Regions from separate parts of the Arthrobacter sp. NA-172 genome, predicted to be linked through region 1. Evidence: predicted binding sites of a transcription regulator. Region 1 holds the regulator's gene; the other holds the start of a gene.

Region 1 (4,410 bases):
CAGGAACGCCGTGGTACTGGGACTGGCCCGAGGAGCCATCCCGTTCGTCAGGAGCGTTGTCTGCCACTGTATCTTCCTTCGAGTGTCTATCGGTTCGGTGTTGCTGTCTCAGAATACTTGCTCGGCAGAAGATCGGCAGACCAAGCACCCTGCCTGCGGTAGGGATTCGTCACGGCACGGTCAGGAAATCAATGACTTCTTCCACTCGTCCGAGCAAGGATGGATCCAAATCCGCATAGCTGCGAACGGCGCCAAGAAGCTTCTGCCAGCCCAGCCCAATGTCCTCTGCAGTCTCGTGCGGCCAACCGAACGACTTCAGGATGCCGGTTTTCCAATCGGTGCCACGGGCGATGGTGGGCCACTGCTCGATCCCCAGGACCTTCGGGCGGATCGCCTGCCAGACGTCCACGTAGGGATGGCCCACGATCAGGACGTTCCCGGCCGCGCCGGGAAGCGTCATGGCGTCAGCGGCAATCCGTGATTCTTTTGAGTCCGGTACCAAGTGGTCAACGAGAATTCCGAGCCTGCGGCCCGGCCCGGGGGAGAACTCGGCAATTGCCGCTTTGAGATCGTCCACGCCATGCAGGGGTTCGACGACGATGCCCTCCACCCGGAGGTCGTCTCCCCAGACCTTCTCCACGAGTTCGGCGTCGTGCTTTCCTTCCACCCAGATCCGGCTTGCCTTCGCGACCTGGGCACGCTGCCCGGTGACCCGGACGGATCCCGACGCCGTCCGGCCGGCTTGCGCAGCGCCCGCGCCACCCGTCGTGCCCGCCGCACGAGGTGCAGGCGGAAGGAGCTTCACAGGTTGGCCATCCAGCAGGAATCCAAAGCCAAGCCGGAAGGACTTACTCTTTCCTCGCCGGTCCTCGAGCACCACAATGTGCATGCCTCCGGACTTTTCGACCCTGGTCACGGCGCCGACCCAACCGGACTGGACATCTTCCAGGACCATTCCGCGCTCCACGGGCACCTCGGGTAGCTGCCGTTTGGCGGGCGAGGAAAGGTCTTGGGGGCCCCAATTGTCGTAAGACACAGTCTTCACTCCACTTTGCGCTAGGGGGATGGATGACGGTCCTGGGCATTCCGCCGGACCGCGCGGGAATCATGTTCGCCGCGAGCGGTACCAATGCTAACAACGAGGTGGCTCATACTAGACTTGTTGGCACTTGGGCATGTTGAGTGCTAACTATTGAAAACTATGTAGTTAGGCCTAGGTCGTTGAACATCGGGCTGTTGAAGGGAGGTGGGCAGTGAGCGAGCCACGCAAGCTTGAAGTGTTGCGGGCCATCGTGGAGGACTATGTTCACTCCCGCGAACCCGTCGGCTCCAAAGCCCTTGTCGAGCGGCACCACTTGGGGGTGTCCAGCGCCACTATCCGCAACGACATGGCGCTTCTGGAAGAAGAAGGCCTCATCGTCGCCCCGCACACCAGTGCCGGCCGCATCCCCACGGACAAGGGATATCGCCTGTTCGTTGACCGTATTTCCGAGGTGAAGCCGCTTTCTGCTGCTGAGCGCCGGGCCATTCACTCCCTCCTTGAAGGACCGGACGACGTCGAGGACATCCTCGAGCGCACAGTGCGGCTCTTGTCCCAGCTCACCAACCAAGTCGCTGTGGTCCAGTACCCGCACGTGAGCCGCGCCCGCGTGCGGCACATTGAGTTTGTCCTTTTGGCACCGCGTCAGGTCTTGGTGGTATTGATCGCCGATACCGGCAAGGTGGAGCAAGGTGTGGTGCATGCGGGGGCGGATGCCACCGACGAGGAGCTCATGGCCTTGCGCGCCCGTTTCCTCACAAGCATTGCCGCCTCGCAGCTTGACCTCATGCCGCAAGTCCTCCCTTCAGTCGTTGCCCTGTGCCCGCCGGCGCTTCGGAACCTCGCAGGCGTCCTTGCGCACGGCTTGGAGCGGCTAGCCGACAGGACCAGGGACGAGCGCATGGTCATGGCAGGCACAGCCAACCTCGCCCGCTCCAATGTGGATTTCCCGCTCAGCATCGGCCCGGTTCTCGAAGCGCTTGAAGAGCAAGTGGTCATGTTGCGCCTGCTCTCGGACATGGCGGAGGACCCCCGGGGAGTCACCGTGAGCATCGGCCGCGAGAATCCCTACGACGGGCTCTCGGAAGCATCCGTGGTCGCCACCGGTTATGGTCCCGGCAGCAACGCCAAGATCGGCATTCTTGGTCCCACGCGGATGGACTATCCGAACACCATGGCGGCCGTCCGGGCCGTCGCACGCTACCTTTCCCGCATTCTGGGCGGATGACAGCCACGGCTGGAAACCCGTCTCGCAAGAAACGCAGTTTAACCGTAAAACAAGGAAGAGATACCGACTTTGAGCAGTCACTATGACGTTCTGGGCGTCTCGTCGGAAGCAACCGGCGAGGAGATCAAGAAGGCCTACCGCAAGCTCGCCCGCAAGCTGCACCCCGATGTGAACCCCGGAGAAGGCGCCGCGGAAGAGTTCAAAGCCGTGACCCACGCCTACGAGGTCCTCTCTGATCCCCAGAAGCGACGTATTTACGACGCCACGGGCAATGAGAACGGTACCGACAACGGCTTCGGCGGAGGCTACGCAGGCCAGGGGTTTGCCTTCCAGGACATTTTCGACACCTTCTTCGGCGGAGGCAGCGGCGGCATGCATGGCCCCGCATCACGCATGCGCCGCGGCCAGGACGCCCTGATCAGCGTCCGCATCGATTTGCGCGATGCCGTTTTCGGCGTCAACAAGAAGCTGGAAGTGGACACCGCGGTCACCTGCCCGACGTGCGAAGGAACGTGCTGCCGCGCGGGCACCCACCCGGAGCGCTGCGACATCTGCGGCGGCTCGGGCCAGGTCCAGCGCGCAGTCCGCTCCATTCTTGGCCAGGTCATGACGGCAGCTCCATGTGGATCCTGCGAGGGTTTCGGTTCGGTCATCAAAGATCCTTGCAATGAATGCAACGGCCAGGGGCGTATCCGCAGCCGCCGCTCGCTGACCGTCAAGGTGCCCGGGGGCGTGGCCACTGGCACACGGATACAGTTGTCGTCCCAGGGCGAGGCAGGTCCCGCCGGCGGCCCTCCCGGCGACCTCTACGTGGAGATCCGGGTCAACAACGATTCGACCTACCTTCGTGAAGGCGACGACCTTCATGCAACACTGAGCGTTCCCATGACAGCCGCGGCACTTGGTACCGAACTGCAGCTCGAGACCTTTGACGGATCCCAGGAGATCGACGTCAAGGCCGGTACCCAGTCCGGCGAAGTCATCACCTTGCGTGGGTTGGGCGTCACCCATCTCCGCGGATATGGGCGTGGAGACCTCAAGGTGCACTTGCATGTTGAGACCCCCGGCAAGATCGACGCCGCACAGGAGGAATTGCTCCGCCAGCTGGCCAAATTGCGCGGCGAGCAGTTCACCGAGGGCAAACTCGTAGCCAGCGGTGGCATGTTCGCGAAGCTGCGGGACAAGCTCGGTAACCTGTAGCGGTGAGTAACCCCGTATTCTTCACGGCCCCAGGCACGCTCGACGGACTGGGGCCGGGTGACACGTTCGTGCTCGACGGCGCGGAGGCCAGGCACGCTGTCACAGTCAAGCGCCTCGAGCCGGGCGAAGCAGTGGACATTGCCGACGGCGCCGGAAAGCGGCTCACGGGAACTGTGACCGGATCCGGACAGGGAACCCTGACAGTTCTTACCGCCCAGATCATGGAGGAGCACCAGCCCGCTGTGCGGCTCGTCCTGGTCCAGGCCCTCGCCAAGGGGGACCGGGACGAGCTTGCCGTCGAGACGGCAACGGAACTCGGCATCGACGCCGTCGTGCCCTGGCAAGCGGAACGATCCATCGTCCGCTGGAAAGGCGAGCGGGCAGCCAAAGCCCATGCGAAGTGGCGATCGGTGGCCACAGCTGCCGCCAAACAGGCCAGGCGCGCGTGGATTCCCGAAGTTCGTGCCGCCGTCGACGGTTCCGGCCTCGCGGCGGCAATTGCCGCGGCCGATCTTGCGATCATCCTGCACGAGGACGCAAAGCGCCCGCTGCGGGATGTGCTTGAGAATTGGCAGCATCAACTCTCCGCCGAGGACTCCAGAGCGGAAGGCGAAGTCCTGCTCATTGTGGGTCCGGAAGGCGGCATTTCGCCGCGCGAAGTCACCAAACTCAGCGATGCCGGAGCCGTCACCGCCCTCTTGGGGCACCACGTGCTTCGCTCATCGACGGCGGGACCGGCCGCTGTGGTGCTGGCCAGCGACATTTTGGGCCGCTGGTAGGAAAATCGCCGGACGGACCCGGCTAGCGGACGTTGAAAGAGCGCGTGTCCGTGGCGATGTCGTTGCCGTTGGGTCCCACTTGCGAAACCCGCAATTCGTAGCGGCCAGCCCCAAGCCCTACCGTGAGGTTGAAGGCCCCGCCTTGGTCTGGAACCGTTGAAGCA
Region 2 (4,410 bases), 920 kb from region 1:
GTCTCCCTTTTTTGTTTGCGTGCCCCGGCCGGCAGCCTAGGGCATTCGTTAGTAAGTATACTTATAAATGACACGGACTGGCCGAAGTACACCATGACATCGAGGACGGACTCTTTCTGTACAGGCGGCAAGACCCCCTGCTGGCACTGCCCGCGACCGGTGAATTGAGCAACCGATTTACCCTATAGCTGGGTGCCGTAGATGAATTCTTTCGCGTGGTTGACGGCTTTCCTGAAGGAGTCGTTGCGGAGGGTGATTTGTTCTTCGGTATTCGTTTTTCCTGCCTCCGTGTATGCGGTGTGTCCGGGTCGCAGTACCCAGATGTCTCCGGCGGGCGGGAGGTAGAAGACGCCGAAGGAACGGCGCCGGGGGTCTTCGGCCCAGATGGGCACCACTGCTACCGCAGCACCGGTGTCCGGGTTGATCCACTGGGCCCGGGGCAACGGTTCTTCGTGAATTTCCGGGTCCAGGAACGGTGCTGTGCCGTTGCCCCACCGTTCTTCGAACCGCTCGTAAAATGCGGGCATCAGCTGCTCGTCGTACGGGTGCCAGGGGCTCATGGCTGTTTCCTTTCCAGTCGGGGTGGTGGCCGGTGCGGCCGGGAGGCGCACTACGTGTCGGATTCATCGGTGTATCCACCAGAGAATCCGGTATCCCTCTGGTGCGGGTGGGGATTCAGTCTGTGCTGGCCGAATCAGGGTCCAGCAGGATGGGTCCGGCGGGCCGCCGGGACGTTGGCTGTGAGCGGGAGCGGCGCGGCTTTCCCATCGCACCGGGCCGATAATCAGGGCGGCGCCGGACGAGGCGTGGAGGCGGTGGTGTGGTGCCGGCTCCGGCAAGGGAGGGCTGTGCCGCTGCCGGTCATGGGCTGCCCGCTTGGCGGGGTCGCGCAGGAGCGCGTAGGCGTCCATGATGTCGGGCAGTTCCTGTGCCCTGGACTGCCGTTCTGCGGGCGTGGCTTCGGGCGGGGTGGCGTCGGGGTGGTGGGTGCGCATCAGCGCTCGGTAGGCGCGTGCTAGGTCACCGGCCGTCGCTGCGGGATCCAAATGGAGAATCTCGTAAGGGTCCGGGCTGTGTTCTGTCATGGTGCGGGCTTCCGCTGTTTTTGTCCTGTCCGTGCCCGGCAGCACGGCAGGGCAGGGGCGCCAAAGATGTTGGGATGGTCCCCGGCCCGTTTGGGCCGGGGACCATCGCTGCGGGAGGCATCGTCGGGGGCCGCTTTCTTCGGTGCGCAACTGGCGCGGTGGCGTGGCTACTCTGTGCATCGCCCTTTTACTCTTCCGGCGGCCGGTCCAATGCTCCCGGTCTTGCGGACCCTGGCGCTGGGCATCAGGCGTTGATTGCCTGGCGCTGGTTCTTCTCCGATGCGATCTCGATCCGGCGCGGCTTGGCCTTTTCGGCCACCGGTATCCGCAGTGTCAGCACTCCGGCGTCGTAGCTGGCCTTGACCGCGTCGGTATCCAAGGCATCGCCGAGGATGATCTGGCGGCTGAAAACGCCGCGGGGCCGTTCGGCGGCGATCAGCTCAGTATTTTCCCCCGCCGGGTCTTTGCGTTCGGCCTTCACGGTCAGGACGTTGCGTTCGATGTCGATGTCCACCGATTCGACGGCGACTCCGGGCAGGTCGAACGCGACGACGAATTCTTCCCCTTCCTGCCAGGCGTCCATGGGCATGGCCGCCGGCCGGGCAGTGGTGCCGAGAACCTGTTGGGCGAGCCTGTCGAGCTCGCGGAACGGGTCGGTGCGCATCAGCATGGTCTCCTCCTTGCAGATCATTTTTCGGTTCGGTCCAGCCCACTTATCTGTTGTGGCTGGTATAGATTTTTTATAGCACTGGGTGTGAAAGTGAAGCAAGGGGGTTTTTGAAATTTTTGATGCCCGCCGGGCCGGATTCGTGGCCAGGAGCGGATCCCGGGATCAAGGGGCCGGAACGGTTTGTGCCGTTTTCCGGTTTTCGAGGCGGAGTTCCAGGTCGTTCATGACCAGTCCCGCTAAGTCCTGGAGGGTGGTCGTGTCAGCCGGGGACATGGTCCGCGGGGCGACGTCGAGTATGCACAGGGTTCCGAGGTTGTGGCCTTGGCGGGTCCTGAGCGGGGCCCCTGCATAAAATTTGAGACCAAAATCCCCGGCGACGAGGGGATTGGAGAGTGTCCGGGGGTCAGCGGACGCGTTCTCTACGACCCAGACATCGCCGTGGAGGATGGCTGAGGCGCACAGACCCGGGTCCCGGTCGATCTGCTCGACGGTGGTCCCGTGGTGGGACTTGAACCAGATCCGGTCGTGGTCGACGATACTCACGATTGCTACGGGGACATTGAAGAGTCTGGCTGCCAAGGCAGTGATTTTGTCGTAGGTGCCATCAGGAGGGGTGTCCAGAACTTGGTACTCATGAACGGCGGCCATGCGTGCTGGTTCATCGCCGGGAATGATGGAGGGGTCCACTTTGTGTCTGCCCCGCCCTGCTGTGGCCTGGTCGTACAGCGCCAGCGACACTTCCCGTGCGGTCGGCCGGTTCTGCGGGTCCGCTGCGGTCATGGCGGCCAGAAGGGTCTTCCATTCCTGATCTATTTCCGCAGGGATGATAGGGTCCTGGAATCAGCCTGGCAACGGCGCTTTGCAGCGGATCCCCGGGGAAGGCTACTTTTCCGGTGAGACTCTCCAGGAGCACCAAGCCAAGAGAGTAGACGTCGCTGGCCGGAGTGACGGGTTCGGCGCGGGCCTGTTCCGGACTGAGATAGGCCGCTGTCCCCAGCAGGCCGCCGTCGACATCTTCCGGGGCTTCCGCGATGAGCGCGATGCCGAAATCGGTCAGTTTCGCGCGCATCCTCGTGGCGTCCTGATGGTAGTCAAAGATCATGATGTTGCTTGGTTTGACGTCCCGGTGGATCACGCCATTGCGGTGGATGTAGGCCAGAGCGTCGGCGAGGTCATGCCCAATCTGTGCTGTGTGGCGCGGGCCAAGGGGTCCCCGGGCCAGGTGCTGTTTCAGGTCCGGTCCCTCAATCAGCTCCATCACCAGGTAGACCCGGGGCTCACCGGGCTCGTTGCGGTCCACCCCGGCATCGAGCAGGGTGACCAGTCCGTGATGCTGCATGCGGGCAAGGATTTTCACTTCATCGTCATTCTCGCCGGCCGTGCCCCCGCGATGGGCTGGCCGCGTGAGGATTTTGACAGCTACATCCCGGCTGAGGAGCCGATCTGTTGCCCGGTATACGGTCGCCATTGCCCCGGAGCCGATGCGCTCGTGCACCTGGTATCTGCCGGCAAGGAAAGGAACTGTGTTGCCGCGGTCGGCTTGGATGTTCATTAATACCCTTACTTTCCCGGACCTGGGAGGCGGAGTCCGGGGCCGGACCTTGCCGGCAATCCCGTTCCGACGGCGGTCCCGCTCTCGGGGAGCGGCCGTCGGGAAGTAACTGGCTGTATCGGTTACCTGAGTAGCCCGGGGATCACGCAGGGTATGGGGACGGAGGAGGGGCACACCGTTGTGCGCCCCTCCTCCGTCAGCAGATAATGCGGGTGTTTATTTGAACGCGTCCTTGACGTGTTCCCCGGCCTGCTTGAGGTCAGCCTTGCCCTGGTCGGCCTTGCCCTCGGCCTTCAGGCCGTCGTCGTCCGTTGCTTCCCCGGCGCCCTCTTTGGCTTTACCGGTCAGTTTCTCGCCCGTGTTCTTGATCTTGTCGCCCAAACCCATGGTGTCCTCCTCGATAGGCTTCCGCCGGAATTCCGGCGGCCGAACAATACTAAGCAAACTTAGCATGATGAGGCTGCCGTGCGCCTCCCAAGAAACGGTCCGGATGGCGCCCGGCCGCTTCCGGGGTGCCCGTCACTGGATGATCGACCCAGCTACAGGACCGGGATTTGCTGTTCGCCCGGTCGCCAGGCCGGTCCCGGCCCCGTTCGAAGGAACTCCCTCGCTGTGGCGAGCCTCCACTTCATCTGCTCGCCGGCCCCGTCACAATCCTGTCCCGGACCGGCGTGCATGTGTGCCAGCCATCCTTCGATCAGGGTTGCCTCCAGCCGGTATTCCCCTAGCTCCCGGCATAGTTGGCAAGCGAGCCACGTGACCGAGGGTTGGGGAGGTCCCAGTGCCCCCTCATTCGCCGCGGTAGCGCCCATTCGCCGGGCCTCGAGATCTGATTCGGCGGCCGCAACACACTCCAATGCCAGGTCCAAGGCCGCGCGGAATTCACCCCGCGCTCTGAGCGCCTCGGCCTGCCGGATCTGCTTCGTGTAATGGAGACCCCGGACCAACAGTTCCTCGGGCTCGGTCCCGGACTCCGTCGCTGAAGACTTTTCGTTCCCGGCATGTGCCGCCCGACGCCCGGGTCTACGGGGCCGGAAGCCGCCCCGCGACGTCGTATTCGCCTGGAGCGGGCCCTGGGTCAGTGCCGATTCCTGTTTCAAACT

Evidence for each region. The regulator HrcA, encoded in region 1, represses chaperone genes, less so after heat shock. The targets are predictions, from matches to a motif close to TTNGCACTCGNNNNNNNCGAGTGCNAA.
Region 2: ACF0H6_RS06395 (Hsp20/alpha crystallin family protein) is a predicted target of HrcA. The motif match lies at 1,828-1,854, and genes of this name have one in related genera.

Annotation. Positions count from the first base shown of each region.
Region 1 covers NZ_JBINOT010000001.1:362,365-366,774, forward strand. The annotation lists partial or broken gene ACF0H6_RS01845 (DUF4870 domain-containing protein) at 1-67, opposite strand, end outside; gene ACF0H6_RS01850 (DUF3097 domain-containing protein) at 170-1,036, opposite strand; gene hrcA (heat-inducible transcriptional repressor HrcA) at 1,254-2,267, shown strand; gene dnaJ (molecular chaperone DnaJ) at 2,337-3,467, shown strand; gene ACF0H6_RS01865 (16S rRNA (uracil(1498)-N(3))-methyltransferase) at 3,470-4,246, shown strand; gene ACF0H6_RS01870 (GerMN domain-containing protein) at 4,269-4,410, opposite strand, start outside.
Region 2 covers NZ_JBINOT010000001.1:1,281,785-1,286,194, reverse strand. The annotation lists gene ACF0H6_RS06405 (hypothetical protein) at 183-560, opposite strand; gene ACF0H6_RS06400 (J domain-containing protein) at 624-1,085, opposite strand; gene ACF0H6_RS06395 (Hsp20/alpha crystallin family protein) at 1,330-1,755, opposite strand; gene ACF0H6_RS06390 (GAF domain-containing protein) at 1,918-2,442, opposite strand; gene ACF0H6_RS06385 (serine/threonine-protein kinase) at 2,414-3,307, opposite strand; gene ACF0H6_RS06380 (CsbD family protein) at 3,524-3,694, opposite strand; gene ACF0H6_RS06375 (hypothetical protein) at 3,847-4,407, opposite strand.